DNA from 3 places in the Xenorhabdus budapestensis genome. Region 1 is predicted to be linked to each of the others. Evidence: predicted binding sites of a transcription regulator. Region 1 holds the regulator's gene; each other region holds the start of a gene.
The links. Region 1 encodes LexA, which represses DNA repair genes until DNA is damaged. Its sites were predicted from a motif close to TNCTGTATGTACATACAGNA; they were not measured.

Region 1 (11,002 bases):
AGTGAGTTTAGTTTGTTGCTCAGCCAGACGCTGTTTACGTGCCAGCATCGTCTTCGCTTTACGAGAAAGATCAGGGCTGTCATAAACCTTACCCCATGTTGCTAACCGTTCAGCACTCTGCTCTAGCCTGTCTATCTCTTTTTGCTCACTGGCATGACGTTGTAGATCCGTCTGATCACGTTCGAGCAATGCCTGCCTTGCCTGAGAGCAAGCCATACCGAAGTGATATAAGGTTTTATCCCGCATAATCCAGGTAATATTAGTCACCCTATCCAATAAAGTCTGATCATGCGATACCAATACAAACGAGCCTTTCCACTGAGACAAAAAAGATTCCAACCATAGCAGAGAAGTCAGATCCAGATGGTTACTCGGCTCATCCAATAAAAGTAAATCAGGTTGCTGGATCACCGCACGACCAAGTAACAGGCGCATATGTTGCCCACCACTAAGATTCCCGATAGGTGTTTGCCAATCCTGTTCGGGGAATCCCAGTTCAGACAACAGAAGCTCGGCTCGCCAAATTTCGTCAACTTTAACTTTCTCGCTAATAGCCTCTATTAACGTGGCATCATGCAGAGATAAGGGTAAATGCTGTTCGACATACGCCAGAACACAATGATTCGCAATTGTGATCTTACCGCTGTAATCTTCCAAATTACCGCTAAGTAATTTCATCAGGGTGCTTTTACCACAGCCGTTATGACCGATAAGTCCAATTTTGTCGCCTTTGTTCAGGGTAAATGTTATATCCTCAAACAAAGGAGCCGAAGAGAAAGCAATAGAAAGTGATTGTGCAGATAAATAAGTGCTCATAGATAACTCAAGAATTTTGGGTGCAAAACACCGTTGTCAGATGCTGACAATAATTCTTCGAGCTTGAGTGAAGAGAATTCTAATTTGTGAAGTTACTACTTTATGTTAGTAACTAAATATTTTTTCGCTCAAGCTAAGATTATCGCAGCGTATGCCACAAACCCTTGAGCGAGCTTCTAATACCAAAGAAGCGAGCGAATAAACGCTGCATAGACATATAGGACCTCCTTTTTTATCTGGAAAAGTAATGATACTTTCTGGTTATTCGGTGGACTAATCATATAGAAAGTCTGCCAGAAAAAGCAAATAAATCAGATGAATTATTTGAAAAATGCGTTCTGTTTCTCATCTATTTTTCGCAGGAGATTCATTCCGATTTATCAAAAGCGCACGAATAAAAAATAACGTTATAGTTAGTAACGTCATTATTGTTACAGCCCAAATCAGCCCTTTCCAACCAAGTGCCTCGTAAATTCCCCCAGATGCAAGTGCGAATATCGTTGACACAGTAGCCAGAAGAGTTTCACTCACACCCTGAACACGGACTTTACTGATTCCATCAGGCATGCTGTTGATAATATGAGTTCCCCCTAAGAACATCAGGTTCCATCCTAATCCGGCAAAAATCAGCGGAACTCCGAGAATAACAATTTCTCTTTCATTGGTAAGCCCTATCAGAAAACCGACAAGGTTAAAGAGAGCACCCAACAGAATAATACGATTTGCCCCCATTCTTGATATCAGCATACCCGTGATAACACCGGGAGCGAACATAGCTACAAGATGAGCACCAATTAATATGCCCGTTTCTGAATTTCCCAAACCATAACCGACAGAAGCAATTGAGGCGGCTGACATAACTATCATCATAATTGCATGGCCTAACACCATTGACACAACTCCAAAAAACAAATAGTGGCTTGTGACAATAGATGAGAACCCAGTTGCCTGACTAACATCAGCTTCTGCTCGATTAACCGAATATCCGATTTCACGATTAAGTGGAACAAAGGCAAGCACAGCACATCCTCCAATAACGGACACCAGCGTGTATACCCCAATAAATGGAAGATCGAACCCCAGACTATCTCCTTTTCCATAGAGTTTGCTGCCAATAATGACCCCAATTATTCCAGAGGCCAGCAATAAAGAGCTTGCTGTTGCTGCCCGGTGCTTTGGAACGCTTTCAGCAGCAGCATACCGTAAAAAATTAATACCGATCATGGCGATACCAATTAAAAAATGCCCACCGAGTAAAAGCATGAAACTGTCTAAATAAATAGCTGCCGCTGAAGCAAATCCACCAAATATCATCGCCATACTGGCCAGAATAAATCCTGTTCTCCGATCGTAACGTGCCATTAAATTCGACAATGGAATTGAGCAAACACTTCCAGCAACCATTTGTATCGCTATTGGCAATGTTGCAAGCCAGGCCAATGGGGCAAGATACAGGCCGGCCAAACCTCCAACGGTAAAAAGTAACGGTACCGCACTTTCTAATGCGATATTCCCTAAGATAATTAAAATAAAGTTACGCATCTATTCTCCTCTGATAAGAGATATGTACGAATATTTATACTGTTAGTTTATTAAATTTTAAACTACCGATAACTTTATTTTTTGACACTATTACCAATAAAAATTTTATTGCCACTAACGCTTTGTTTAATATACCCAATAAGTTTAAAGTTGTAATGAATCTGCAACTTGAAAAATAAAGGGTATAAATCAATTCTGAGATATTACTCAGTATTAACTAAAACTCTTAGATATTTATTATCAAGTTATAAGGAAAAAATATTATTCTGACTACCATTAAAATTCGATTTACTTAACAAATCCTCCATATCTTCCAGAGTATCAGTATCTACATAAAAATCACTGACTCCCCGACTATTAATAATTCTTAATCTCTTACCATGTTGTTGAATTTCTTGTTCAATACTCATTCTCCAGACATTATTTCTGTGTTCAATAACAGCAATACCATGGTAGGGAAGATGCGGTGAATAATTCTTGTAACCAGGATATATCCTGATACCAATTACAGGTATTGTCTTATGATGAATAGTTGCCCGGATTGCATTAGGAAATAGCCTCTTTTCCCATTGGATACTCGCCATTGCTTCTTTCATAGCTCTGTACTGAATAAAGGCAGAGTGAACTCTATTCATGATCTCATGCTTTATCGCCAGATCAGGAAAAATAGAGTCACAGAATATCGATTTTTTTTGATTATATGTCAGAGAGAGATCTGAAATGTTAACTGTGCTCCCGACACTGGCATTGAAACGAATAGCTTCCTCATGACTAATTCCAAAAGATGGATCCAGTGTGAAAGTTTTCAGATGCTTTGATAAAGCACGGTCATAATCACCCTGAAATAATGCAACTATCTCAGATATATCAAGGATATTCACTATTTCATCGATTTTTCTTACATGAGTGAAGTCTTTCAGATCTTCTATATATTGTTCTGCCGCATCCATGGGATCACCAAAAATACCAGCATAAAATGTAGCGTCTGACAGAATATTGAAACGTATTCTGACTCCTGTATTTTTCTCAAGATATATTGAAATATTCGCGAGATGCAACAAAGATACCTCTTCTGCCATCGTCAGAGACGTAATATCATGTCTTTTCTGCCAATTGCTAATAACACAGAAAACAGGAAGTAGTATATCAATTTTCCCCTTTTCATTTATATTAGACTTAATTTTTTCTAACGTCTCTAAGCAGGATAAAAAAATACTCCTGGAATTAAACTGGATAGAGGGATGATTGAGATAATCTCTAACTAAAAGATGCAGAGGCGAGTTTTTTTTCCATTTCTCTTTCCACCACTGTTCAGATGGCAATGTTTTAGAAATGGAACATTTCTCAAGTAATACTTCTCTTAAGGCTGATGAAATTAAATTACCGTTGAATGTCATATCAGGTTCATATTCTGGCCATCCAAATTGACCAAATAAAATAGAATCTTCAATGATTGAACCGTTTGTGCTAACAGATATATTTTTCAATTTATCCTCCTAAATAAACATAGGCACATCCCGTAATTGAAATGTATGGATTTTTGAATAACTCTGTATTTAGCTTCTGGCTCTTTTTTATCATCTGAAAAAGAGTTTTACTCTCAATACGGATTGAGTCAGTTGCTGGCTACATATTCAAATATACTTATAAAATATCTCCTTTAGTTTTTTCTTTTCTTAAAAGTATTGGCAATTTTAAAGTCGCATATTGCCATAAAGGAGAATAGCTAATAATAATCAAAGGAAGCTATATCATTATCCGACAAGCAATGGTTATTATTTGTACATATTTTTTATCTCTTATAACATTATAAAAATGCTTTCTTCTTGGATACGTACTTCCTTATGATTTGAATCATCGTCAGCTTTTCCTTCATTGGTATAACAATGGATTGACACCAAATGAATCAGAAAGACTATTTTGGAAGAACGTTAAGGTAGTAACCAATTTTTATCGGCCATATCAATTGATGCAGGCAGGCTGGATGGCCGCCCTTATCCTAATCTATACGTCGCAATCACAAATCAAGAACATGGCATCATTATATTATCCGCTGAATCCAATATGACACCGGAAGATTTCTCCGTTAGTCCCGGTTACGGATCATGCCTAACCATTCCTGTGCAACAGCCTCTAGGTTCTGAAGAAAAGTTCGTTTGAACGAGAAACGTGGCATCGTATTACGGTTGGTAATAATAACTTAGCCCGAGCTTCTTCCCTTAAGAGTGCTTGAAGCATCAGCACAAAGCCAGATTTGCCTGAAGAACTATAATAAAAGATAGAAGGAATTGCCATCTAGAGATTTTTAGACTAATACTACATATTCAATCCTATAATAGGATAAAAGTTAAGTTTCGTTTATGAACCCAGAGTTTTATCTTCCACGCACATTATACAGCGACAACATTTTTTACAATGAGTCAGAACTTCTTGCTTCTTCTAATTTTATTGTTGTTTTAGCTGAACCTAGTGGAGGTAAAACACGACTACTTAATAGCCTAGCAATCCAACTGCAAACGGGGAATATTTCTGCGAATAAATTCTTTCATATAGGCTCTAGCAGTTTTAACAAACACATCGTTATTGATGCTTTTGATGAATTGGCAAAGATTGACTCATCAGGCATTTACCGGCTATTAGGTAAAGTAAGCGACTTACAACCGTCTGTCGTATTTCTATCTAGTCGATCTAGTGAATGGGATGACGCCTGTACAAAGAGCTTTACAGATTTTTTTGGCTGTAAGCCTCTAGTTGTACGTATGGAGCCATTTAACAGTATTGAGCAACAGCAACTTTTCAAAAACTACGTCCCTAAAAAGGATTTCAAAACCTTTCAAGATGAAGTTGCCCGCTTTGATTTAGAACCACTGTTGCCAAACCCCCAGTTTTTGCAATTATTTGCTGTTGCATATATTGCAAGTGAGGGAAAATTCACTAATAAGCATTCTATTTTTGAGCATACAATTGAATACTTAGCAAAAGAATACAATCCAAATATATCTCCAAAGGGAGAACTCCCCTTTGAGGGCAAAATTAAATTCGCTGAGGATGTTTTCGCAAAATTATTATTATCTGGCTCTGAAGGAGTTAGCTTAAGTGATATAAACTCTGAACGCTTATATCCTCGGCTAGACTCCCTTATTTTTGGTGAAAGTCAAATTGAAAACATATTGTCGACTCGGCTTTTTAAACCCGGTGACAAAGCAGACCAGCACCAACCTGTGCATAAGATCATTTCAGAGTATTGTGCTGCTAAATATCTAACAAAACGATTAACCTCAGATAATAACCGATTATCACTTTCACAGTGCTTATCCATAATCGCCCCTAATTCGACAGTCAGAGACGAACTTAGAGGCCTTCTTAGTTGGATGGCAGCTCTTGGAAGCAAACCAATACAAGAAGCAGTTATTGATCTAGATCCTTATGCAGTACTTGCTAACGGTGACCCGTCTCAATTGCCAGGGCGTGTTAACGTTTTGTATTCATCATTTATTCGCCCCACATGGGTAGCCAGATAATGACAAATGACAAATGACAAATGACAAATGACAAATGCCAGTGCCAATGTGCTGGCGTAATTTCGTGCCAATTTATCGTATCTTGTTGCGATTGCACGAAAATGTTTGATTCTGGCAAACGCATTTTCGACTAAATGACGATAACGAGATAAACCCTTATCCCTCTTTTTATCCGAGTTTCGGTTATTTTTTCGGTAGGGAATAACCGCCGTTGCCCCTTGTTCTTCGATATCATTTCTGAATGCCTGACTATCATACCCCTTGTCAGCGATGACAAAGTCCGGGGGCGGTGATTGCACCACCAAACTTTTTGCATGCACAATGTCGTGAGTTTACCCCTCGGATAATTCAAAATGAACAGGCAAACCATAACTGTCTACGGCCAAATGGATTTTAGTCGAGTCCTCCCCGGCTTTTCCCAATCGCTTCATTCTCCTTTGAAACCGCGCCTGAACTGTGCTGATGAGCACGGAAAATACTGCCATCAATGAACAACCATTCAGTATCAGAATCTTTAGCTAATTCCTTGAATAATGAATCAAAAACACCTTTGTTTGACCCCGCATTAAAACGCTTAAAAACGGTATTCCATTTCCCATATTCAACAGGCAGTTCCCGCCAAGGGCTCCCGGTTCTCATTTGAAAAAGGATACCTGCCAGCATTAGGCGATGCGTTTTTTTATGGTAGACAAGCCGATTTTGTTGCATGAATACAAATAGCTTATCCCACACAGGGTCTGATAACATGGGTCTTGGCATGATAGTTCTGGTTACGAGTTTTTTGGCAAAAATAAAGATACCAAATTATCATGCCATTCAAATCCCCTCGTTCAAACGTCAACACGCCCTAATCTAATTATTTATTAATTTCAGGAGTTATTTCATTGGATTTAGCTACACAGGGGTTAAATATGATTAACCAAAGCACCATTTATAGAGTATTGCCAGAAGCAAGAAACAGGCTGATCGCAGCTTATATGACAAGATGTTATTCGGGGAGTGCAATAGGCTCTGTTGTTGCTATTTATGCTTATAAGATCAATGGCTAGATTGGTGTTGTTATTGCTGGCTTAGCTATTTGGTAAATAACCCAATTTAACAGTCATAGTATCTACCGCAAAAGATAAGAAAACTAATTTATTAATTGATAATAAAGAAGAATGATAGGGTCATGACCATTAAGTAGATTTCAGCTACGAATTGAAAAACATGATAACATTACAACCATTGGCATATGCTGGGTGTGAAAGATGTAATGAAAACTATCAACCAAAAAAAGTTACTGACACAGGCTGAGGCAATCTGCCTGTCACGAGGGGTTCGTTTAACACCTCAACGCCTTGAAATTCTGCGTTTAATTTCAGCCCAACCAGGTGCAATAAGTGCCTATGATTTGCTGGATCTGCTCCGTGAAGTTGAGCCACAGGCAAAGCCACCAACGGTCTATCGTGGGTTGGAGTTTTTACTGGAACAAGGCTTTGTCCACAAAATAGAATCTACGAATAGCTATGTGATTTGTCACCACTTTGAAGAACCTTGCCATACATCAGCTATGTTTCTTTGTGATAGTTGTGGTTCTGTTACCGAACGGGATGCTAAAAATATTGAATCAGCTATACAAAATTTAGCGCAATATGCAGGATTTCATCTGCGGCACAGTGTGATAGAAGTTCACGGCTTGTGCTCTTCCTGCCATGAAATGAATTCTTGTACGGAATAAGTTTTAAACTCCGTTTTATTAGGCGGTCATCACTGATAAGTTTATTAATTTCCAAGTTCCCATATAAACGTTTGATTCGCGGGAACAATGACAAATGACCGCCCAAAATGACAAAGTGTAACGCTTTTACAATCAGAACCAATCCCCATTACGAATAACGCCAACTGCCAATCCTTCAATGGTAAAATTCTGTTCGCGTAAATCCACAACGATAGGCTCAAATTCAGGATTCTCAGCAATCAGTTCAATTCTGTTTCCTGTTTGTTTAAAGCGTTTTACTGTGACTTCATCTTCAATCCGTGCCACGATAACCTGCCCGTTAAGAACATCCTGAGTTTTATGCACAGCAAGCAAATCACCATCCATAATACCAATATCTTTCATAGACATACCGCGAACACGCAATAGAAAATCAGCATTTGGTTTAAATAATTCCGGATCCACCTTGTAATGACTTTCGATGTGTTCCTGAGCCAATAGTGGTTCACCAGCAGCAACACGACCGATTAGTGGTAATCCCGTACCTTCATCTTCCTCTTCAAGCAGCAAACGGATACCTCTGGAAGCACCAGCGACAATTTTTATCACCCCTTTACGCGCCAGTGCCTTTAAATGCTCTTCTGCTGCGTTAGGTGAACGAAAACCAAGGCGTGCTGCAATTTCAGCACGTGTCGGTGGCATACCCGTTTGCGAAATATGATCACGCACCAAGTCATAAACCTGTTGCTGCCTGGCAGTTAATGCTTTCATTTCGCCCCCTGTTTGTTTATACAGTCTGACTGTGAGTATATACAGCTAAAATTGAATTGGGAACCTGTCAGAATGTAAAAGCTGCTAAATAACGAATTTTGACGAAAAATAAATCACCTTAGCGTATAAAATGCGACCCTATGATTGTTACCCAGATGAACAGTGCCAAAATAACAGCTAAAAATACGGCAGCAGAACCCATATCTTTTGCTCGCCCCGACAATTCGTGATATTCATTGCCGATTCGATCAACCACAGCCTCAATTGCACTGTTTAGCACTTCAACAATAACCACCAATATGACAGAGCTAATGAGAAAAAGTCTCTCAAGCATGCCAAAATCAAAGGAAAATGCCACAATAATCGCTAAGACAGCTAAAATTACCTCTTGTCGAAATGCAGCCTCATTCTGCCACGCAGCTTTAATCCCTTTTGCTGAATATCCCGCCGCTTTAATAATACGGTTCAAGCCTGTTGATTGATTCGCCATAAAAATTTTCTTCAATAATCATAATAGTTTTAAGATCATATAACTTTTAGCTCTTATTATTATCTTATTTCCACAGATCTCAAAATTTGTTTCTGGTATGCTTGCGACGCATTGCTAATAAGAGGCTTAAAGCAGTTATGTCAGCTTGGCGTAAAATATATTATAAATTATTGAATTTTCCGATAAAACTTTTAGTAAAAAGTAAACTTATTCCAACGGCTCCCATTCAAGAGTTGAGTCTTGATACGACCCGGCCTATTTTGTATGTGCTTCCGTATCATTCAAAAGCCGACTTATTGACTTTACGTCAACAATGTCTGGCTCAAGATCTACCAGATCCGTTAAACCCTTTAGATATTGATGATGCACAGCTTCCAAGTTGTGTTTTTATTGATGACGGCCCACGAGTGTTCCGCTGCTATGCGCCTAAGCATGAATCCGTAAAGATTTTTCATTCTTATCTGGACTTACATCGCAATAACCCTAATCTGGATATTCAGATGGTGCCCGTTTCCGTGATGTTTGGACGTTCCCCGGGGCGTGAAGGACAAGAAACAAATACAGCACCACAATTGCGCCTTCTTAATGGGATCCAGAAGTTTTTTGCAATCCTGTGGCTCGGTCGGGATAGCTTTGTACGTTTCTCCACGCCTGTTTCATTACGCAGTATAGCCGATGACCATGGTACGGATACGATTATTGCCAATAAACTTGCCCGTGTTGCACGTATCCACTATTCCCGTCAACGTCTGGCAGCAGTCGGGCCACGTTTACCTGCCCGACAGGATCTGTTCAGAAAGTTACTGGCATCCAAGGCCATTGAAAAAGCCATTGCCGATGAAGCCCGTAGTAAGAAAATCTCGCCAGAGAAAGCAAAACAGAACGCTATCAATATGCTGGAAGAGATTGCAGCGGATTTCTCCTATGAAACTGTACGCATAACAGACCGTGTTTTAAGCTGGACGTGGAACCGGCTCTATCAGGGCATCAATGTCCATAATGCCGAACGGATCCGCCAATTGGCTCAAGATGGTCATGAGCTGGTCTATGTTCCATGCCATCGCAGCCATATGGATTATCTGCTGCTCTCTTACGTGCTTTATCATCAGGGGCTAGTTCCACCACATATTGCAGCCGGTATTAATCTGAATTTCTGGCCAGCAGGGCCGATATTCCGCCGCCTTGGTGCGTTCTTTATCCGCCGCACTTTTAAAGGCAACAAACTTTATTCGACAATTTTCCGCGAATATCTGGGAGAACTGTTTTCCCGTGGTTATTCTGTTGAATATTTTGTTGAAGGAGGACGCTCCCGGACAGGCCGCCTGCTCGATCCGAAAACCGGTACACTTTCGATGACATTACAGACAATGCTGCGCGGAGAATCACGCCCTATTACCATTGTGCCAATCTATATCGGTTATGAACATGTGATGGAGGTTACGACTTATGCCAAAGAGCTACGGGGCGCAACCAAAGAAAAAGAAGGGTTTTTCCAGATGGTTCGTGGGTTACGTAAACTACGTAATCTGGGGCAAGGCTATGTGAACTTTGGTGAACCAATCCCATTAGTACAATATCTGAACCAACATGTTCCAGAATGGCGTGATTCTATCGATCCAATAGAAGCGCAGCGCCCGGCATGGTTGACACCAACAGTCAGTAAGCTGGCTGGTAATATTATGGTTAACATCAATAACGCCGCAGCCGCAAACGCAATTAATTTATGTAGCACAGCCTTATTGTCATCACGTCAGCGAGCACTTACTCGCGAACAGCTGATTGAACAATTAGATTGCTATATACAATTGTTGCGTAATACTTCTTACGCGAATGATGTCACAGTACCGAAAAAAACAGCAGAAGAACTGTTGGATCATGCTTTACGGATGAATAAGTTTGAGGTCGAAAAAGATGGTCTTGGGGATATTATTATCCTGCCTCGCGAAAACGCGGTACTGATGACCTACTATCGCAACAATATCCAACATCTGTTGATTCTGCCATCTTTGATTTCCAGCATTGTGATGCATCACCGTCGTATCAGCCGCAGTGAGTTGCTTAGGCAGGTACAACTGATTTATCCTCTGCTTAAGCAAGAACTTTTCATGCGTTATAGCAAGAAAGAGTTGCCTGATGTGGTTAATACATTGATTGATGAACTGG
Region 2 (11,002 bases), 180 kb from region 1:
GAAAATAAGGTATTACTTGAATTACAAGATGTTGTTCATCACTATTCGAGTGATAAGGACGATAGCCAATTCACTCTTGGGCCATTAAATCTTAAAATACACCATGAAGAGATTGTTTTTATCATAGGAGGTAATGGCAGCGGTAAAACCACTTTGGCAATGTTGTTGGTTGGTTTGTTTCAATGTGATTCAGGCTCTGTTGTATTAAATGGTGTATCAATGAACTCTTCTAACAATGAGTATTATCGACAATTTTTCTCTGCTGTTTTTTCTGATTTTCACTTGTTTGAAGAATTACTCACTGTAGATTCACATATTACTGATAAAGCCACTCACTACATTCAGAAATTGGGCATGGATCATAAAGTAAAAGTAGTAGATGGAAAATTCTCTACCATAAATATATCTACTGGTCAGCGTAAAAGATTAGCTTTAGTATCTGCTTATTTAGGGGATCGTCCTGTTTATATCTTTGATGAATGGGCGGCAGATCAAGACCCGGTTTTTAAAAAGGTGTTTTATACAGAATTATTACCTGAATTGAAGGCGCGTGGCAAAACCGTTATTGTTATTACTCATGATGACTCTTATTTTGGAGTGGCAGATAGAGTAGTGAAGATAGAAGATGGATATATAAAGGATATCTAAATCCCTACAGGATTCGATAAAACTTATTATTTTATTGTTTTTTAATTAACCCGAATTCTGTTTAAGCTGTCATTGAAAAATCGTTTTCCGAATAGAAAATGTTCAGTGATGGCTTTTTCCATTTAAGGCAGTAAGCAATCAGCCCACCTAAAACAGTCAGCAAAAATCCGTTTACACTTCGGTGGCGCGAGTGTTCTATTTGAGAAATTATTTTTAATTGTCCATTAATCGTTTCAATGATAAAACGCCTTGATAACATTATGTTATCCCATGCAGCTTGCAGACGGGCTTTCATGTTTCGGCGCTTTTGGGTGATGAAAGTGACACCGGTTTTGCCTAAATCGTCCGCGAGCTCTTGACTGAGGTAACCTTTATCACCGTAAAGAGATCCCGTTAATTCTGTTGTTAATTCGCGAACGGGCTCCCGATCATCCACATTACCGGCAGTCACTTTAAGCGCCAGAATTTCCCCCTGATGATTGACGACCAAATGTAACTTAAAACCGTAAAACCAACCCATTGAAGTTTTTCCGCGTTGGGCTATCCCCTGAAAGACCTTATGGCGGGGAATGCGGATGTTATGGCAAACTTTCAAACTGGTGGAATCAATAAAAGCAATGCCTGTGGGTTTTCCTTTTAATTTAGTCAGATAACTGCACAGAGGAACCAAAACGGAAGGCGCGACACTGACGAAACGGGTATAACTGAGCAAGGTGGGGAAATCAGGGTGATGATATTTCCAGAGAAATTCCAAGTAGAAGGCTTTAAAGTGACGGTAATGCGACATGTGAAAGAGGATCAAAATGGTCATGATTTCACTGGGATACATATGGCCTTTCCTGCGGCGCAGGCGGTATCCATTATCAAGACAAAATTGTGTCCACTGTGGGATAAAAAAGTGGCAAAAATCATCGACATTACAGAAAACTTCAACTAAGTTATCCATGGCCTGTTCCTCCCCGGAGCTGTTTCGGCGCACACCAAAACACTGCTCCTGGAACAGGCCCCTCGTCAATTCTTTATCCAGAATTCGGGTTAAATAGGAAGAGTGAAAATTATGGAATTATTTAAGAATGAATTTGGTCAGTTAATAGGTTTCCCTGTTTCTGATTGGCATGGAGCTGATCTCCCCGATGGTAATACTCTGACTGGTGAGTATTGCCAGCTAATACCAATGGATATAAATAATCATGGGGATGAACTTTATAAGTGTTTCTGTGAGCCATTTAACTTTAGCGACTGGACTTATTTGCCTCAGCCAGCAAAGCCTTTCAAAGACAAAATGGAGTTTATTTCTTATTTGAGAAACATATCTAATGGTGTTGATCCGTATCAATTTTCTATCATTGATATCCGTTCTGGCAAGGCGGTTGGCTCTATTGCGATGATGTGGATTGATAAAGATAACGGCGTTATAGAGATTGGCTATGTGATATTTTCTAATTTTTTGAAAAAAACAAGAATGGCTACAGAGTCTGTATATTTATTAATTAAATATGCATTTGAAGATCTCGGTTATCGTCGAGTTGAGTGGAAGTGCAATAATCTAAATGAGGCATCAAAAAGAAGTGCACTACGATTCGGTTTTACATTTGAAGGTGTTTTTAGACAAGCAGCAGTAATTAAAGGGCACAATAGAGATACTGCATGGTTTTCAATGTTAGATCATGAGTTTATGAAGATTAAACCTAATTTTGAAGCTTGGTTGTCAGTTGAAAACTTTTACCCAGATGGGAAGCAAATTGCCTCGTTAGATACAAAAAAGAAGTAATTCACGCTTCACTACCAGAATTGAGTGCAGGGCGCGAGCATACTTTGATTAATATTTGAACTTAAAATATCAATATTGTTTTTTAACTCTTTTGTTTGCTAAAAGAGTGTAATGAATTGCTTTTATGATTAAATTTCACTCGATAAAAACACTATTAAAGTTGATATTTAAGAAATAATAATCCTCGAAAAGCACCTAAAATAGTGTGCTTGCGCCCTGGAATTGAGTGTCAGGCGTAGAATGAGATAAACGCGGCTATAATAGCGGAATGATACCAAACCGGATGGCAGGAATGCGGGGGAGCTTATGGAAAAAACGCTACTCCTCCGATACCCACTATGATTTCATCACGAAGGAATTGGGTTTCAAGCGCATCAATTTCAGAAGTTTCTATTTCATGTGTATTAATATCTGGGTCATGACTCCAAAGCGTTGTAATGATGTTTTTCAATATATGCACCAATCAGCTTTTCGTGGACTTCTATCGAACGTGAATAACAAATTGTTTTTCTTGCCAATCGTTTGATATGAATACGCAGATTGAGATTATGCCGCTCAATGCGTTGAGTAAAAATTTTTCCCACTAAATGCTTTTCAGACTCAATTTCTCGGGTGTAACTCCCCCAGTCATCCGTCGTGATGAAACGAATGCTAAAAGGGGTCAGTAAGTCGAGCAATTTTCGGCAGGTTGCATCGGTTCGCGGACCGAATACATGGGCTATGACCTGTTTTCTTTTTGTATCAAACGCATACCAAAGCCAATGGCGTTGTTTTTTGTTGCCCACAAAAGACCATTGTTCATCTAATTCACAGATGAGAGTCACATCTTCGTAAACGGCCTGTCTCGTTGTTACTTGTTTTGGCGAGAGTTTTTTAAAGTGCGTATTACCGTATTGATACCGACACCTAAAACGCAGCCAGTGTCTCTCACACCAGAGCCATTCATTGCCATATCAACAATTTTCTCTTTCATGTCAGGTTTATGGCCATTGTAACGATAGTTAAGTTGAAAGGTTTTCCGGCAATCCTTGCAATAATAGCGCGGGAAGCCTGCTTTACCTGTCCCGTGTTTACGTACAGGTTCGGTTTGACCGCAATATCGGCAAACAACTTCTATCTTGACAGTCACATGTGGGTTCCACTAAAAAAACACAAGAATATCAAATTAACGCTTTAGAGTCACGACCAAAATAAGTTTGGGTAATATAACGGGAGCTTACTTAAGCGATCTATGATCAAACAGTATCGCTCACCACTATCCATTAAAAATGTTGTTATTCTATAATCTATATTCATACGCACACCAAATATTTACACTTTTTCAAGGCATACAATATCCCAGAATACGTCAATTATTTTTTTACATAAAATTTATACTATAAAAACAATAATACCCTTATAAATAAGGGTATTACGTAATATTTTTTACACTTATTGTCTAAGGTAGATCCTAGAACGGAATATCATCATCAAAATCCATTGGTGGCTCATTGCTCTGCGGAGCAGGAGACTGTACCGGACGAGACGATGGCATACCGCCACCACTAAATTGCTGGGAAGCTTGTGGCTGTTGTGGCTGTCCCCAGCCGCCTTGTGCTGGTGCATCCTGTGCTGCACCACGGCTGCCCAACATCTGCATTACTCCACCGATAGGATTGACCACGACTTCAGTGGTGTAACGGTCTTGCCCATTCTGATCTTGCCATTTACGGGTCTGCAAAGCGCCTTCAATATAAACCTGAGAGCCTTTGCGCAGATATTCACCTGCGACTTCTGCCAATTTGCCGAAAATCACCACACGGTGCCACTCGGTTTTCTCTCTCATCTCACCGGTTTGCTTATCACGCCAGCTATCGGACGTTGCCAGAGTAATATTGGCAACGGCACCGCCATTCGGCATATAGCGAATTTCCGGATCCTGCCCCAAATTACCCACTAAAATAACTTTGTTTACGCCTCTGCTGGCCATTGGAATACTCCTGATGAAATGATTTCTGCTAAAAACGGACTTCTATAATTATAAGCAAAGTAGTTTATCATGCGAGGGCTAACTTTAAACTAAAACCCGTTATATTATACTTTGCGAAGCGCATCGTACTTTATATCCTTTCTCTTTCATGTTGTTCTACCCTTATCGGCTACACAACAACTGAAAGTGCTTGATATACACTGTAACTATTACAGCATGAATCTCTGTTATTACTGTATATCCATTCAGGATAGTTTGTGCAATAATAATGCGTTTTTTAGTTGAGCACGATAAATAATCTGGGTAATGGTAAATGGATAACATCGAAGTTCGGGGCGCCCGCACCCATAATCTCAAAAATATCAACCTGATAATTCCCCGTGACAAACTGATAGTCATTACGGGGTTGTCTGGCTCCGGTAAGTCTTCTCTGGCTTTCGATACACTGTACGCAGAAGGCCAGCGTCGCTATGTAGAGTCACTCTCTGCATATGCCCGCCAGTTTTTATCACTGATGGAAAAACCGGATGTCGACCATATTGAAGGCCTGTCTCCCGCCATTTCCATTGAACAGAAATCAACTTCTCATAACCCGCGTTCAACCGTCGGTACAATCACAGAAATTCACGATTATCTCCGTCTGCTGTTTGCCCGTGTCGGCGAGCCTCGTTGTTCCGAACATGATATTCCACTGGCCGCACAAACCATTAGTCAGATGGTAGATAATGTTCTCACATTACCGGAAGGGCAACGTTTGATGTTATTAGCTCCGGTAGTCAAGGAGCGTAAAGGAGAACATTCCAAGCTATTGGAAAATCTGGCTACGCAAGGTTATATCCGCGCCCGTATTGATGGTGAAGTGTGTGATCTTTCCGATCCACCCAAATTAGAATTGCAGAAAAAACATACGATTGAAGTTGTCATTGACCGCTTCAAAGTACGCCCGGATCTGGCTCAGCGTCTGGCCGAATCTTTCGAAACCGCTTTAGAGCTTTCCGGTGGTACGGCTGTCATTGCCAATATGGATGATGTTCAGGCTGAAGAGTTGATCTTCTCTGCCAATTTCGCTTGTCCAATGTGTGGTTACAGTATGAGCGAGTTGGAACCACGCTTATTTTCCTTCAACAACCCGGCAGGTGCCTGTTCTACTTGTGATGGTTTAGGGGTTCAACAGTTTTTCGATCCTGACCGGGTGGTGCAAAATAGCAGTATTTCTCTCGCAGGTGGCGCTATTCGTGGATGGGATCGCCGTAATTTCTATTACTTCCAGATACTGAAATCTCTGGCAGACCATTATAAATTCGATATAGAAACACCATTCGATGAATTAAGTCCTGCCATTAAAAAAGCAATTTTGTATGGCTCAGGTAAGGAATCTATCGAATTCAAATATACCAATGATCGTGGGGATGCAACTGTCCGTAATCACCCATTCGAAGGTGTTCTGCATAATATGGAACGCCGCTATAAAGAAACAGAATCTTCCGCTGTACGGGAAGAATTAGCCAAATATATTAGTAATCGTTCCTGTATTTCGTGTGAAGGAACCCGTCTGCGCAAAGAAGCGCGTTTTGTTTTTATCGAAAATACCACACTGCCACAGATTTCTGATTTCAGCATCGGTCATGCGATGGAGTTTTTCCAAAACATCAAATTGAACGGGCAACGAGCCAAAATTGCTGAAAAAGTTCTGAAAGAGATCCGTGATCGTCTGAAGTTTCTGGTCAATGTTGGTTTAAATTACCTGACACTTTCCCGTTCAGCAGAAACCCTTTCCGGTGGTGAAGCCCAGCGTATCCGGTTAGCAAGCCAAATTGGTGCAGGTCTGGTTGGCGTGATGTATGTTCTGGATGAACCTTCCATTGGTCTCCACCAGCGTGATAATGAACGTTTGCTGGAAACCTTACTGCATCTGCGTAATTTAGGTAATACTGTTATTGTTGTTGAACATGATGAGGATGCTATTCGCGCCGCTGATCATATTATTGATATTGGGCCGGGAGCGGGTGTTCATGGCGGTAAAGTCGTTGCCGAAGGAACTATTGATGACATCATGGCAAGCCAAACGTCTCTCACAGGGAAATTTCTGAGTGGCGAACGTGAGATTACTATCCCGGGACAACGAATCGCTGCTGATCCTAGCAAGATGTTGAAGTTAATTGGTGCGAAGGGCAATAACCTGAAAAAAGTGACATTAAAACTACCTGTCGGCTTGTTCACGTGTATCACGGGGGTTTCAGGCTCCGGTAAATCGACGTTAATCAACGATACTTTATTCCCAATCGCACAACGTCAGTTAAATGGCGCAACCAATATTAATCCTGCGCCTTATGTGGATATTCAAGGCCTGGAGCATTTTGATAAGGTCATTGATATTGACCAAAGCCCGATCGGCAGAACTCCTCGCTCAAATCCCGCCACTTATACCGGTGTATTTACACCAGTGAGAGAACTGTTTGCTGGCGTACCTGAATCCCGAACACGTGGTTATACACCAGGTCGTTTTAGTTTCAATGTTAAGGGCGGACGCTGTGAAGCCTGTCAGGGGGACGGGGTAATTAAGGTGGAAATGCACTTCCTGCCTGATATTTATGTTCCCTGTGATCAGTGTAAAGGAAAGCGCTATAACCGTGAAACGTTGGAGATCAAATATAAAGGCAAGAATATCAATGAAGTGCTAAATATGACTATTGAAGAAGCCCGTAGCTTTTTTGATGCAGTACCTGCCCTTGCCCGTAAATTGCAAACGTTAATGGATGTTGGCCTTTCCTATATTCGTCTTGGACAGTCTGCCACCACACTCTCCGGTGGAGAAGCACAACGGGTCAAACTGGCGCGCGAGTTATCTAAACGTGGTACAGGTCAAACACTCTATATTCTTGATGAACCAACAACTGGATTACACTTTGCTGATATCCAACAACTGTTGTCAGTTCTACATCAATTACGGGATCAGGGAAATACCATTGTAGTGATTGAACACAATCTGGATGTTATCAAGACTGCGGACTGGATTGTCGATCTTGGCCCAGAAGGTGGTAGTGGTGGCGGAGATATATTAGTGGCAGGAACGCCAGAAGATGTGGCAAAATGTGAAAAATCTCATACAGCACGTTTCCTTAAGCAGATACTCAATAAAAATTAATACTATCTCATCAATAATAATCAACAAAAAGCCTCTCCGTCTGGAGAGGCTTTTTTTATTTATTAAATTATTCTAATATTTTTTAATGCAACAAACACCTTTCTGGCTGTAATAATCAACGAAATAATCCTATTTAGATCAGTCTGATATTGTTGTTCTAATATTATTGCTGGACCTTTAAAGATGCTGTGTTCACATTATAGGTAAATTTATTTCATAATGATATTATATATTTTGTTAACTTATATTGGAGATTAAATATGTATATGTTTTTACCGTTTTTAATTGCGTTAGTTATGATTGCTACTGTTGTTACCGGCAAGAAGAAACTGACCTATACGCTTTGGTTTGTCTTATTAATCATTACGGTATTTTGGTTTAAATATCATGCTACTGATGCACTGAATCTTTCTTTCTAACCGGAGGCCATAATGAATAATTCTATGTCAGCATCTCGCAATCTTAATCCTGCCATTACATTGAATATACTTGGTTTATTTGGTATTTGTGCCATTCTAATCGTGGCATTTTATTATCAACTGGCACATTTTGAACTTCCCTGCCCACTATGTCTGTTGCAACGTGCAGGCATCATGATGATTGGCTTTGGTTTCCTGTTTAATATCTATTTTGGTGTTAAAAACGCTCACTACAGCTTTTCCTTACTGGGTTGTATCGTAACTGGCTTTGTTGCTATGCGGCAGGTTTCTTTACATATCCTGCCTGGAGATGCAGGGTATGGCTCCACTTTCTTTGGTTTGCACTTCTATACGTGGGCTGCAATCTTATCTATTCTTACCATTATTGCTATTGCTGCCATCATGCCCCTGAAAGCAGGTAATCATGATCCAGCAAAATATTCACCACACATACTCGGCAAACTTGCTATGGGATTGTTCGCGATCTTGATCACCGCTAATCTGGTCTCTACTGTGCTGGAGTGTGGCAGTGGGCAGTGTGATGATAACCCAACATTTTATCAGCTATTGCAGTAATAACATTTCGTTATCTTGGTAGAAGAAAGAAGGCTGATACACTCCACAGCCTTCTCTTTTCCTGCAAGGCCATTTTCCCTGAAAGGCCATTCAGAAGGAAATTCAATATTCATAATTCATTGAATTATTGATGAAATAACACACCTCATGTGCTTCTTCAGGCGTCGGAACTTCTAGCTTAGACAGCATTCGATCCATCACTTTATCCGGTACAACATATTCGCGATTACTGTTTTGTTGTCGCCATCGTTTATAGTCCTGTTCGATATAAATAATCTTAACTTTAGCGTCATAACTGACAAATAGCTGAATAAGTTGCTGACGCATTTGACCGGTAAGATTAATAGCATTCCAGACAAAATCCTGTCGGTTACGCAATTTCTCTCTGGCCTGCTGTTTTGCCTGTTGTACAACCCAGCCATTGGCATTCTTGTCTTCCGGGCTTATCTGGTAACGACGTCGAATCGAATCCAAACCAATAACAAACCAATCTGGATAATACTGCTGGATAAAATGATCTTTTCCCATGCCAGGTAATCCACATAATAAAATCACCTGACTACCATAATCATCATAAGGTTGATAATCCGGCTGTTTACTTTCCGTGGAAAAATAATAAAAACGAGCTTCTGGAGAAGAGAATTTTCGTGCATTACTCCAACAATTTTGTTCACGGCAATAAAGTTCGAACAATTCGATGCGTTCCAGTAATTCCTGTGCATCATGACATTTGCGCCCTAAGACATCGGCTCTCGCTAATAAAGCCAATAGATAGGTGTCAACACGTAATGACGCCGCCAACAGAGTTTTCTGTGGTTCAGGTTTTTCCATCAACCATAGTGGTAATCCGTGAAAACGCACCAGAGCAGCAATTTGTTCACGTATCGCAAATGGTATAGGAATTTGCTGAAAAAAAATCTGCCTGACAGTCAACTCACCTTTACGGGCATGACCGGGAGAAACGATTCGTTCATCTAAATCCATCCGTGTAGTACTTCGCTTTTCCACGTCATGCAACAAAGCAGACGTCCAGAGTATTTCCTGTTCTTCTTTCTCCAGTGTTTGATACTCAGGCAACTGTTCCAATGCTGCCAGTACCATTTGAGTATGAATGGCAACATCACCTTCAGCGTGGTGAATGGGATCTTGCTGAACTCCCCCCATATCTGCAATGAAAGAAAACGTTTTAGATAAATAATCCCATGACTTATTTTTACTGAATATCCAACTCATTTTCTCTTTCCATCCGAATAGTATTCAAAGTAAAGAGGCGCTCGTTGCCAATGATGCTTCCAATGAATATCCGTTTTAACATGGTTTTTGCGCACAAACTTAAAAACATGATGTGGGAAATCAATAATTGAATACTCACCTGCATCACGGCTGACAATACCTTCCATTGAACAACGTTGTTTTGTTTGTGTATCCCATGAAGAAAAGCAACTTTCCTGCTTTGCGGTTTGAATAATATTTTTAATGAACGCTGATTCATCTCGTGTTTCAGGAATGGCAATTTCTGGCGTAGTAGGAAAATCAAATAAGGCAGCATAAAACTTTACCTCTTCCCAACTAAGCCATATATCTTTAATACGTATAGCAAAGACAAAGAAATATTCTTCAAGATGACGATATTCGATGGAGTGAATAGCATACAGATTCTCACCAAAAATCTCTATATCACCCAAATCACCCTTAATTAATTGCCAACGTTGGCGGATCTGCTGCGTCCATGCTGATTGTGTCGGTGCAGCATGAGAACGGGCAAATACACCATATTGGTTCAGGCAGTTATTTTCACCGTCTAATTTTTCTGTGTGAATAAATTGATTAATGTTCTGTATATCCTGCCACCAAACATGATTAATACGATCATCACTGGTTGTTCCTGGTGAGAATGGATAATGAAAAGTTCTACCATACTTTCTTGATTGCATATCCATAATGCTTTAGCTCTTTTAAAATTATCCCAATAAAAGCGTGTTACACCTTTACAGACTAATATTCACCTCAATAATTGATGAAAGAGTTCAAGAATTCAAGAGTTGGTGTTGCATTTTTTTATTCCTATTTGATTAATCTTTTGAAATTAAAAGATTAGTTTAAGCATTTTTGCTATTTAATATAAAGGTGGGAGAAGCGAGATTTTACATATCAGGACTTGATATATATCGGTGCTTACTATCATAGAAAACGGTTATAAATTAACATAGCGAGCAATTTACTGTCATGAAATAACCGATAAAAATCTTTTATTTTTATATTAAATAGAGATATCTGTAGAATATAAGAAACCCTTTGCCTAATACCAGAACAAAGGGCTGTAGTAATTATCTTCACCAATTCCCCAAATATTCAGGGAATAAAAATCACTAACTCACTGCCGCAAATGCTTCTGCAACACGCTGTACGTTATGATAGTTCACTCCGGCCATACAAACCCGGCCAGAACCAATCAAATAAACACCAAATTCTTC
Region 3 (11,002 bases), 2.0 Mb from region 1:
TCGGCATCATAGATGAGTGGGATTTGATGCATGCTATTCAGGCTGATTCCCGTAATTTCTCTTTGCCTGTCAGTCAGGCAATGACCAGTCAGGTTAATACTCTTCATAAAAAAGCGCCATTAGAGCAGTTGGTCGCGACTTTTGATGCGGGCCATGTGGCGCTGATTGTTGATGATGGTAATCACTTCATCGGCCTTGTTACCCGTACCGATGTGCTGAACGCATGGCGTCAACAACTCAATTAATCTCTTTCAGGAATAATTTAATGACTAAATTTGATACTAAAAGCGTTCATGCTGGCTACGTCCCTGACCATACTGGTGCTGTAATGCCTGCAATTTATGCAACATCCACTTATGCACAACCAGCACCGGGTCAGCATACAGGATATGAGTATTCCCGCAGTGGTAATCCTACACGTGATGCTTTGGAGTGTGCAATTGCTGAACTGGAAAATGGTAGCCGGGGTTATGCTTTTGGCTCTGGTCTGGCGGCCAGTTCGACTATTCTGGAGTTGCTGGATAAAGACAGCCACATTGTTGCAGTGGATGATCTGTATGGCGGAACCTATCGTTTGCTGGAAAAAGTACGCCGCCGGACGGCTGGTTTGCGCGTTACCTATGTTGAAGCGGGAGATATTGAGGCACTGGAAGCGGCCATTCAACCAGATACCCAAATGATTTGGGTTGAAACACCCACTAATCCGCTACTCAAACTGGCTGATTTAGCGGCGATTGCCCGGATAGCTCAACACCATAAGATTATCAGTGTTGCGGACAATACATTTGCTTCGCCTTATATTCAACGTCCGCTTGATTTAGGGTTTGATATTGTTGTTCACTCTGCGACTAAGTACCTGAACGGCCATTCGGATGTTGTCGCAGGACTTGCGGTGGTAGGTAATAATTCTGAACTGGCAGAGCAGGTTGCTTTTCTGCAAAATTCGATTGGTGGAATTCTTGATCCTTTCAGTAGCTTCCTTGTCCTGCGTGGAATACGGACGTTGGCACTGCGTATGGAGCGACATATCAGCAACGCAGAGAAGATTGCTCATTGGTTAGAGCAGCAACCACAAGTAAAAAAAGTTTTTTATCCCGGTCTTGCCTCCCATCCTCAGCATAAACTGGCAAAACATCAGATGAAAGGGTTTGGTGGTATGATTTCTATCGTGCTGAAAGGTGATAATAATTATACGAACAGGGTGATTAAGGCTCTGAAATTATTTACGCTGGCAGAAAGTCTGGGAGGTGTAGAAAGTCTGATTGGTCAGCCATTTACGATGACTCATGCTTCTATTCCGTTGGAAAAACGTCTGGCGGCAGGTATTACACCACAACTAATTCGTATTTCAGTGGGTATCGAAAATGCGGATGATTTGATTGCAGATTTGTCGCAGGCGCTGGGAACAGAAAATCTGTAGAAAAAATATAAGGTCACAATAAAAAGTCATATGCTGGCTGGGTTTCTCGGTTGGCATTTTTTATCACTATAATTTACCGATTTTGATTAAAATTGCCTGTATCCTCTATCTTGAAATCCATTATTGGGTATAGCGTGCTTGCCTTTTAGTGGTAAAGTATTTTTCAATCCATCCGGATGGGAAGAGATACTACTTTTTCTGAATCAGACGTAAGAGGTGTTTTAGCCGCCTCGTGAACAAAGGAGAATGGTTATGGCTGTTTTAGATATACTCACAATTCCTGATGAGAGATTGAAGCAGAAATGCGTTGATGTCACTCATGTAGAGGATGTTCAAACTCTGATTGATGATATGTTGGAAACAATGTATGACACGGGTAATGGTATTGGGTTGGCAGCTCCTCAAGTGGGGAGAAAAGAAGCTGTGTTAGTCATTGATATTTCACCAGAACGCAATCAACCTCTGGTTTTAATCAACCCTAAAATCGTTGAAAAAGAGCGTCGGGCTATAAATCAAGAAGGATGCTTATCTATTCCCGGATATTACGCAGACGTAGAGCGATTTGAAAAAGTAAAGGTGGAAGCTCTGGATCGGCATGGTGAAGCTATTACAGTGGCAAGTGAGGATTTTTTGTCTATCGTTATGCAGCATGAAATTGACCACCTGCATGGTATTATCTTCATAGATTACTTATCGCCATTAAAAAGACAAATGGCGCTAAAAAAAGTGAAAAAGTATTTGAATAGCAGAGCAAATTAACTGATTGTTACCAGTGAAAATAGTATCTTTAGTTTCATTTCAACACTATTGAATAGTGTGATTTATATATTGGTATTATTTAAATTATTCATTATAAATACATATTAAAAGATTTAAAATCTATACCCAATAGGTTTTGAACTATCGCGGCAATAAAATTGTTTTGGTTTTTGAGTGATTGTTTAGATGGTGAAATAAACAGGGGAGTTATTGTGATTGAGACAAGTGAAATTGTATTTTATCAGCAATCTAATTTTATTATCAGCCTGAGCTTGATAGATACCACTGATGCTAAGGACGGTAATTATGTGATGATGATTGAAGCAGAAGGTATTAATCATTTGAAGGTTTCTTCGGTTAAGACCGGAAATGAAATCAGGTATGCCCACATTCCTTCAATAGCGAGTAGTAATCGAATCACTTGTTCTATTTATATTCAGGACAGGGATAATGGTAGTTATCCTCTGGTTGGAACTATCTATGTTCACTACCATCCATCTTCGGGACATATTGATATTACTGAAATCAAGATATCTCCAAACTCTCTGCTCGACTTAGTTATTGATCAAGTGGATAACACTAAATTTCATTTTATACTGAGAAAAAGGTAATGAATTTGGTTTATTATGCCGAAAGTTAAGCAAGGTGGTCATACCCAGGCCACCGCAGGATTACAATAAATCAGACAAAAAATAATTATGCCATTGTGAATTTAGCGGCAGTTTCTGGTCTTAGCGTATCCATAAATACGAATGGAGCTATATTAAATCTAAGTCAATACGGAATTATGGAAGAACGATATTGGGTATGATTATTAACTGTTTTATCCCCTTCGTTTTTCAAGTTGTAGTTTTGTTGGCTGCGTTAATCAGATCCTACGAAAAAATGACGGGCCAATAATGGTGCTGTAAAACTTTTCTTTAAATAGAAACCGCGGGGAAGTGTCATAATTGGTTGACCATGTTCACCAATAGCTTCTGTTAATGCCCGGCTATTTGCCGCCTTCGGGCGTAATTGGAGTACTTCACCATAACGGGCGGTAATATTCTCAACTTTACCTAATACAATTAAATCCATTAACTCTTCCCAATCACATCTTAGTAGTTCTTCTTCAACCAAATTTGGGCTCCAGAGGAGTGGAGAACCAATACGACGTTCAGAAAGTGGAATTTCTCTTTCTCCTTCAACAGGCACCCATAGAACACGTGACAATTTGCGTCTGACATGGCAATTTTCCCATGTGATACCACTGTTTCCGGTTAAAGGCGCGACACAGACAAAGGTTGTTTCCAGAGGTGTACCTTTTCTGTCCACCGGGATTGTTTTCAATTCAACACCGATATGTTCGAAATCCTGCTCAGGTTTACTGCCCGCATTTGCGCCCAGATAATATTCAAGCAACATACCTACCCAACCTTTATCACGTTTCAAATTAGGTGGTATAGGGAGATTAGCTTGTGCGGCTAGCTCTCCCATGCTTAAACCTGCCAGAGATTGGGCACGTTCGAGTAATTGCTGTTCATTTTCTGGTGGTACCGGCGGTATGAATTGCATGTTTATAAGATATATTTAATGATGTTCAAAAAATGAACACATGGTTGTGGAAGTTCATTATAAGTTTATTAGTATACTGATTGACTTGATAATAGCATGATATAAAAGATTTTTTCACGTGTATTTTCAGTATTAAAAATAGACTCATTATTATTGTTCACCTATTCCCAGTGATAATAAACAGGATCTTACACCATGTTATCCACAGATTTATGGGATAAGTAGTAAAAAGTGGGATTACTGGTTTGATTTACAGCCTTATCAAAGGTAGTTTTCTACAAAAATAAGCAATTTTTGTTTAACTAAAAGGCATATCCTGTGGATAAATTCACCATTGGTTGATCTTTGCTCAGTGAGAGAAGCGCGAGAAATTGTGATGTATCGCACAGGTTGTGAAAAAGGGAGATATAAACATTAACGTAATGAAAAATAATAGGTATTTATTTAATCTTATAAGACATTGTAAAATGCGAAAGAAAATTATACCTGTCTTACCCCTGACTTTTTCACATACATATCCACAGAAAAAGTGAATAAAATTATCATTGTCAGACTATAATTGTTTATAACTTTGGCTTTTTCTGTGAATTATCCTTTCAGAGGTGTAAGCCATGCAGATTTAAAGTCAAACCATCCAAAAGTGTTCATTTTTACCTCTCTCATACTATCGGCGAGTGTCTGTAGGGTGGTTTCAGGGTTTTTATCCTGATAGTGCTGCCACAAATGGATGAATTGTTGCTGCAAGCGAAGGTTCAGCATAAAAGAGGAACTCCACTGATTTTATCATCAATTTTTATTTCCTTATATTAAACCGATAATAAATCAGATTTAAAGTCATTTATAAGTAGAAAATTCACTTACTAACTCCCGATTTTTTGAGTAATGGTATTTTAGGTTCTGTCGCATTAAGCGGTCATCAGGTAAGCTCCCCTGTTTTTGAGCGAGTCCAGAACGATGTCCCTGATCCGAAACGCGTTTAAACGCCTCCATTATCCTGTCGATATCATGGCCCAATGTGTTCGTTGGTATCTGGCCTACGCCCTGAGCCTGCGCAATCTCGAGGAAATGATGGCGGAGCGGGGGATTGAGGTTGACCACGCTACCATCTCCCGCTGGGTTCATCGACTGGTTCCACTGATTGTCAAACGTTACCGACGCCGGATGCCTGCGGTTGGCGGCCGCTGGCGAATGGATGAAACCGATATCAAAATTAAAGGCCAGTGGCGCTATCTTTACCGGGCGGTGGATTCGGCCGGCAATACGGTAGACTTCCTGTTGACCGCCAACCGGGATGCCGATGCCGCCCGTCGCTTTTTCAACAAGGGCATTCGTCAACACGGACGACCGGGGGTCGTGACCCTCGATAAAAGCGGGGCCAACAAAGCGGCGCTGGCTGGCCTCAATGCGGGCAAGCCGAAGAAAAATCGTATCAAAATTCGGCAAAGCAAATACCTGAATAACCTGATAGAGCAGGATCATCGGCGGATTAAACGGCGTATCCGCCTGATGCTGGGGACAGACCCTGCTGGCGGGCATAGAATTGCTTTGCATGCTCAGCAAAGGTCAGTATGTGCAACAGTACGGGATCTCGATTTCTCCCGCAGAATACTTCTATCTGCTGCTCGCCTAAAAAATAATCACCGCAATTTTTGCTAATTTGCCGTCGTTAATGCGACAGAACCTCCCCATCCGTACCATAGCAAAAATGCAACGCCTCCCCATGTCACAGCTTGCAGCAGAAACGCTGACTGCCCAAGCAAGGCACTACCACCAAAGACTCCTGCCATGATAAGAATAATGTCACTGACAGAACATAATGCTGCACTCATCAAATGAAACCGTTTTTTACTACCCTGCTGCATCACAAAAACATTTTGTGGTCCAAGTGGAATAATCATCGCAGCACTGAGAAAAAAGCCCTGAATCAATGTTGAAAACATGCCAAAAATTCCTAATATTTATTCAATCAGATAAGTTCTATCTGCATATTAGGAAAATTCATTCATTAGTAGAAATGAATATTTCTTATCTATCATTAAAGAAACTTATTGAGCAATTAAAAGGTATTGGAAGAAATAGAGCAGAAAGAGTGACACGCCCAAGCTATTTAAGCAGTGCTGACTTAGTGTGAGAGTACTTCTATTTCTCACACCAAGTATATTGATTATTGATCCGTTTTCTTCTGTAGAGCAACTTGCTGTTGATGCAGATAAACATCCATTTGTGGGAAAGGAATACCAATATTGTGTTTATCCAAAGCTCGTTTGAAGTTTTCCATCAGATCCCAGTAAACGCTCCAAGCATCTCCATTAGTTGTCCACACACGCACAATAAAATTGAGTGATGAGGGTGCCATTTCATGCAACCGAATAGTGACACCTTTCTCATGCTGAATGCGCTTATCAGCTTTGATGACGTCACCCAACACTTTCTTTACTTCATCAATATCAGCGTCATAAGCTACACCGACCATTATCTGAGTACGGCGGTTTGGTTCACGGCTGGTATTGATAATATTGTCCGCAATAATCTTTCCGTTAGGGATCACAATAATACGATCATCCGTAGTACGTAATGTTGTGGAGAAAATTTGTACTTGGACAACCGTTCCTTCTACTGCACCAATAATGACATATTCACCAGTACGGAGTGGACGGAAAATTACCAACAACACACCAGCGGCAAAGTTTGACAGTGAACCCTGTAATGCCAGACCGACAGCCAAACCTGCGGCACCAATAACGGCAATCACAGAGGCGGTCTGAACACCTAATTTTCCAAGCACTGCAACAATAGTAAACGCGATGATGGCATAACGAATTATTGCTGACAAAAAGTCAGAAATAGTCGCATCAATACCACGTAGCGTCATGATTCGTTTCACTGCTTTATTTGCCAGTTTGGCAACAGCCAAACCTACAATCAGAATTAAAATGGCAAACACAATATTCACTGCATATTGGATAAGTAGATTTTGATTACTGACAAGCCAATTAGCTGCCTTACCAATCTCACCTGATAGATTGATCTCTTCCATAAAAGCCTACCTTTTTTGTTGGAACCTGCCGGGAAGAATCTCTTAACAGCATAGGTTCCTGTTTATAAATAAAAAGTCAATACGATGTCACACAAATACGTCACACAAAAGTGATGAAATATCGATTATGGCAGAAAGCTGCCATTGGTTGAACATAAACACTTACCTTTAATTGTTTTGCAAAACAAAATCTCTGTAAATGACCAACATATCGATAAAATCATCTGTACCGCAAAGTGCCAGGCTCTCATTATCATAGTAGCTCATACCCTCTTCCAGCATCTCTGTATCAAACTGGAGTTGATTAGCTCTGATCATAATTTCTTCTTCACTCATTAACAGTGTGTATTCATGACCGTTCAATTGCCACTGACGTTCGCTACCTTTTATATCCGTCAATGCTGAAATTATTTTATCTAGAACCCTCAAATCGCCTTTCACTTCCTCATTCAACCAGTGACCAATAGCTTCATGATCCATTGAGAAATTTGTTATCACCTGACCAGTGACATCCTGCATAAATTCATATTCCATCACATACCTCCACATTTTTGTTATATCAGCCACATCTGGATTTTAAACATTTCCGATTTCCACCTCAGAGGCTGTCCACAAACTGACACAAAATTTGCCACAAAAAACAGACATAAAAAAGGGAGGCCTCCGCCTCCCATGTCTTTGCAATATATTTTTTACACAGCAGTTTGGAAGATCACATCATCTGCTTTTTCGGTATATTGGTTCAATTGATCAAAATTGAGATAACGATAAGTATCTGCCGCTGTTTCATCAACCTTAGCCATGAATTGCAGATACTCTTCTGGCTTTGGCAGACGACCTAGCAATGCAGCCACAGCAGCCAACTCCGCAGATGCCAGATATACATTGGCTCCCGCGCCTAAACGGTTTGGGAAGTTACGCGTAGAAGTGGATACCACCGTCGCTTCATCTGCAACCCGAGCCTGATTTCCCATACACAGTGAACAACCAGGGATCTCAATACGCGCCCCACTCTTACCAAAGACACTGTAATAGCCCTCTTCTGTCAGTTGAGCAGCATCCATTTTCGTTGGAGGAGCAACCCACAGGCGGGTCGGTAACTGGCCTTTATGTTGATCCAGTAACTTACCAGCCGCACGGAAATGACCAATATTCGTCATGCAAGAGCCGATAAATACTTCATCAATTTTATTGTTGGCAACTTCTGATAACAGGCGAGCATCATCCGGATCATTTGGTGCACACAAAATAGGCTCTTTGATGTCATCCAAATTAATTTCAATCACTGCTGCATATTCTGCATCTGCATCTGCTTCCAGTAATTGTGAATCTTTCAACCAATTTTCCATACCGATGATACGGCGCTCTAATGTCCGGCGATCACCATAACCTTCTGCAATCATCCATTTCAGCAATACAACATTGGATTGCAGATATTCAATGATCGGTGCTTTATCCAGTTTGATCGTACAGCCTGCTGCGGAACGTTCTGCGGATGCATCTGCCAACTCAAATGCCTGCTCAACTTTGAGTTCCGGCAAACCTTCAATTTCCAGAATGCGGCCAGAGAAAATATTTTTCTTACCTTTTTTCTCTACAGTCAACAAACCTTGCTGAATCGCGTAGTAAGGAATTGCATGAACCAGATCACGTAAGGTTATACCTGGTTGCATTTTGCCTTTAAAACGAACTAATACAGACTCAGGCATATCCAACGGCATAACCCCCGTCGCAGCGGCAAATGCCACTAACCCAGAACCCGCCGGGAAAGAGATACCGATAGGGAAACGAGTATGAGAATCGCCACCTGTACCTACAGTGTCCGGCAATAACATACGGTTTAACCATGAGTGGATAATTCCATCTCCCGGACGCAGGGATACACCACCACGGTTCATGATGAAATCAGGCAAAGTATGATGAGTCGTCACATCAACAGGTTTTGGATAAGCCGCTGTATGGCAGAATGACTGCATAACCAGATCTGCCGAGAAACCAAGGCAAGCCAAATCCTTCAATTCATCACGAGTCATTGGGCCAGTGGTGTCCTGAGAGCCGACAGAAGTCATCTTCGGTTCACAGTATTCTCCCGGACGGATCCCAGTAGTACCACAAGCACGGCCAACCATTTTCTGTGCCAGCGAGAAACCACGACTGCTCTTCTCAACCGCTTTTGCCTGACGGAAAATATCACTGTGTGGCAATCCTAAAGATTCACGAGCTTTAGCTGTCAGACCACGGCCGATAATTAATGGAATTCGACCGCCTGCGCGTACTTCATCAATCAGTACATCAGTTTTCAGTTCAAACGTCGCCAACACTTCATTAGTATTGTGATGACGAATTTCACCTTTATAAGGGTAGATATCAATAACATCACCCATATTGAGTTTGGAAACATCTACCTCAATCGGCAATGCGCCTGCATCTTCCATTGTGTTAAAAAAGATTGGTGCAATCTTTCCACCCAATACAACACCAGCGCCACGTTTGTTTGGCACAAACGGGATATCTTCCCCCATAAACCACAATACGGAGTTTGTAGCAGATTTACGGGAAGAGCCTGTACCCACTACATCCCCTACATACGCCAGAGGATGGCCTTTTTTATTGAGTTCTTCAATTTGCTTGATTGGGCCAACGGCACCCGCCTGATCAGGCTCGATACCTTCACGGGCGTTTTTCAACATTGCCAGGGCATGTAATGGAATATCTGGACGTGACCACGCATCTGGTGCAGGAGAAAGATCATCGGTGTTAGTTTCACCGGTGACTTTAAAGACAGTAATTGTAATTTTTTCTGCCAGTTCAGGGCGTTCCAGGAACCATTCCGCATCTGCCCATGACTGGATAATTTGTTGAGCATGTGGATTACCTGCTTTCGCTTTTTCTTCCACATCATAGAAACTGTCAAACATCAGCAAAGTATGGGATAACCCCTTCACTGCAATTGGAGCCAATTTTTCATCATCGAGAGCGTCAATCAAAGCATGAATATTGTACCCACCCTGCATGGTTCCTAATAACTCAATGGCTTTTTCCCGCGTAACAAGTGGTGAAGTTGTTTCACCCTTAGCGATCGCAGCAAGGAAACCAGCTTTTACATAGGCCGCCTCATCAACACCGGGGGGAACACGGTTTGTCAGCAGGTCTAACAGAAAATTTTCTTCACCTTGAGTTGGGTTCTTTAGTAATTCGACCAGCGCGGCTGCTTGAGCTGCGTCTAATGGCTTAGGGACGATGCCTTGCGCTGCACGTTCGGCTACGTGCTTGCGGTATTCTTCTAGCACGACTTACTCCTCGCTCTCATTGTCATTTTATATGCCCGGCTGTCTGCATCCGGTAACGATCACCATGAAATGACCATCAAGGATGCCAGGTCAGAGGATTTTGCTCACATAACACTAATAAAATTATGCCGAGCTTCGAGCAATTAGCATACCAAAATTTGAATGGTATGTTAATTCATTCACATAAAATCAACATTGGACCGTGATAAGATTCTGGATATATGAGCTTAAAAGGTGTATTAAAGTACTAAATGCTGTTTGTTGCTATTTTAGCCTAAAAAAGCAATAAATACCGTCAGGCAATAGTAAAAAATACCAAATGTTACACAAAATGCGTCGTCATGGAGGATATTATGCCAAATATCCCAATAAGAAATGATATACCATCTACTTCTCATTTAAGCCCCATCCTTGAAGAAAGAAGTTATCCCGATTATAAAACGATTATCAAAGAAGTTTCCAAAGAAGGCATGATATCAGCACTGAACGGGTTAAAGCGAAATGAGGCTTTGGCTCACCCCGATATGAGAAGACACCAATCATTTATTAACACGGCAAATTCAATAAACAATATTTATACTAATGCAAGTATCGGAGGAAATATAAATACGCATCGTTATTTTGTCTGTTTTTGTGCTCCTGAACCGGTTGGCATCATGATATTCATTCCAGCATCGTCAGTAATTTCATACGATACCGCTGATCTAATAGGATATATATTGACCTATCCCGGCGGTCAAGGATATGGAAGTTTACTGATTGAACATGCGGTGAATTTTTCCATTTCGTTAAATCATTCAGGCATATTGAAACTCTACGCTGAGCGCTATGCCATACCGATTTATCAACGATTATGTTTTGTATTTACAGGCAATTCTAATTTTGGAGCCGTTGAAATGCGTTTGGACCCTAGAATAAGCAATCGCTGGAGTGTTATCCCTA

Region 2: the regulator LexA is predicted to act here: its motif matches at 4,620-4,639, upstream of uvrA (excinuclease ABC subunit UvrA).
Region 3: the regulator LexA is predicted to act here: its motif matches at 3,972-3,991, upstream of mutH (DNA mismatch repair endonuclease MutH).

The regions. Positions count from the first base shown of each region.
Region 1 covers NZ_CP072455.1:1,224,732-1,235,733, forward strand. Annotated here, with positions in the region: gene HGO23_RS05570 (ABC-F family ATP-binding cassette domain-containing protein) at 1-816, opposite strand, end outside; gene HGO23_RS05575 (MFS transporter) at 1,162-2,358, opposite strand; gene HGO23_RS05580 (L-tyrosine/L-tryptophan isonitrile synthase family protein) at 2,604-3,845, opposite strand; gene HGO23_RS05585 (NACHT domain-containing protein) at 4,719-5,879, shown strand; partial or broken gene HGO23_RS05590 (IS5 family transposase) at 5,851-6,638, opposite strand; gene HGO23_RS05595 (hypothetical protein) at 6,791-6,928, shown strand; gene zur (zinc uptake transcriptional repressor Zur) at 7,135-7,599, shown strand; gene lexA (transcriptional repressor LexA) at 7,732-8,349, opposite strand; gene HGO23_RS05610 (diacylglycerol kinase) at 8,468-8,839, opposite strand; gene plsB (glycerol-3-phosphate 1-O-acyltransferase PlsB) at 8,977-11,002, shown strand, end outside.
Region 2 covers NZ_CP072455.1:1,042,097-1,053,098, reverse strand. Annotated here, with positions in the region: gene HGO23_RS04790 (cyclic peptide export ABC transporter) at 1-648, shown strand, start outside; gene HGO23_RS04785 (IS982 family transposase) at 710-1,594, opposite strand; gene HGO23_RS04780 (GNAT family N-acetyltransferase) at 1,706-2,419, shown strand; one part of gene HGO23_RS04775 (IS1 family transposase) at 2,836-3,302, opposite strand; one part of gene HGO23_RS04775 (IS1 family transposase) at 3,302-3,548, opposite strand; gene HGO23_RS04770 (single-stranded DNA-binding protein) at 3,870-4,388, opposite strand; gene uvrA (excinuclease ABC subunit UvrA) at 4,702-7,533, shown strand; gene HGO23_RS04760 (DUF5993 family protein) at 7,794-7,952, shown strand; gene HGO23_RS04755 (disulfide bond formation protein B) at 7,965-8,528, shown strand; gene HGO23_RS04750 (AAA family ATPase) at 8,631-9,761, opposite strand; gene HGO23_RS04745 (RNA ligase family protein) at 9,758-10,468, opposite strand; gene HGO23_RS04740 (amino acid aminotransferase) at 10,898-11,002, opposite strand, start outside.
Region 3 covers NZ_CP072455.1:3,560,311-3,571,312, reverse strand. Annotated here, with positions in the region: gene HGO23_RS15720 (pyridoxal-phosphate dependent enzyme) at 1-245, shown strand, start outside; gene HGO23_RS15715 (trans-sulfuration enzyme family protein) at 266-1,420, shown strand; gene def (peptide deformylase) at 1,673-2,179, shown strand; gene HGO23_RS15705 (hypothetical protein) at 2,392-2,790, shown strand; gene mutH (DNA mismatch repair endonuclease MutH) at 3,044-3,733, opposite strand; partial or broken gene HGO23_RS19995 (hypothetical protein) at 4,402-4,492, opposite strand; partial or broken gene HGO23_RS15690 (IS6 family transposase) at 4,688-5,363, shown strand; partial or broken gene HGO23_RS15685 (LysE family transporter) at 5,404-5,673, opposite strand; gene mscS (small-conductance mechanosensitive channel MscS) at 5,898-6,770, opposite strand; gene HGO23_RS15675 (YacL family protein) at 6,939-7,304, opposite strand; gene acnB (bifunctional aconitate hydratase 2/2-methylisocitrate dehydratase) at 7,463-10,060, opposite strand; gene HGO23_RS15665 (GNAT family N-acetyltransferase) at 10,414-11,002, shown strand, end outside.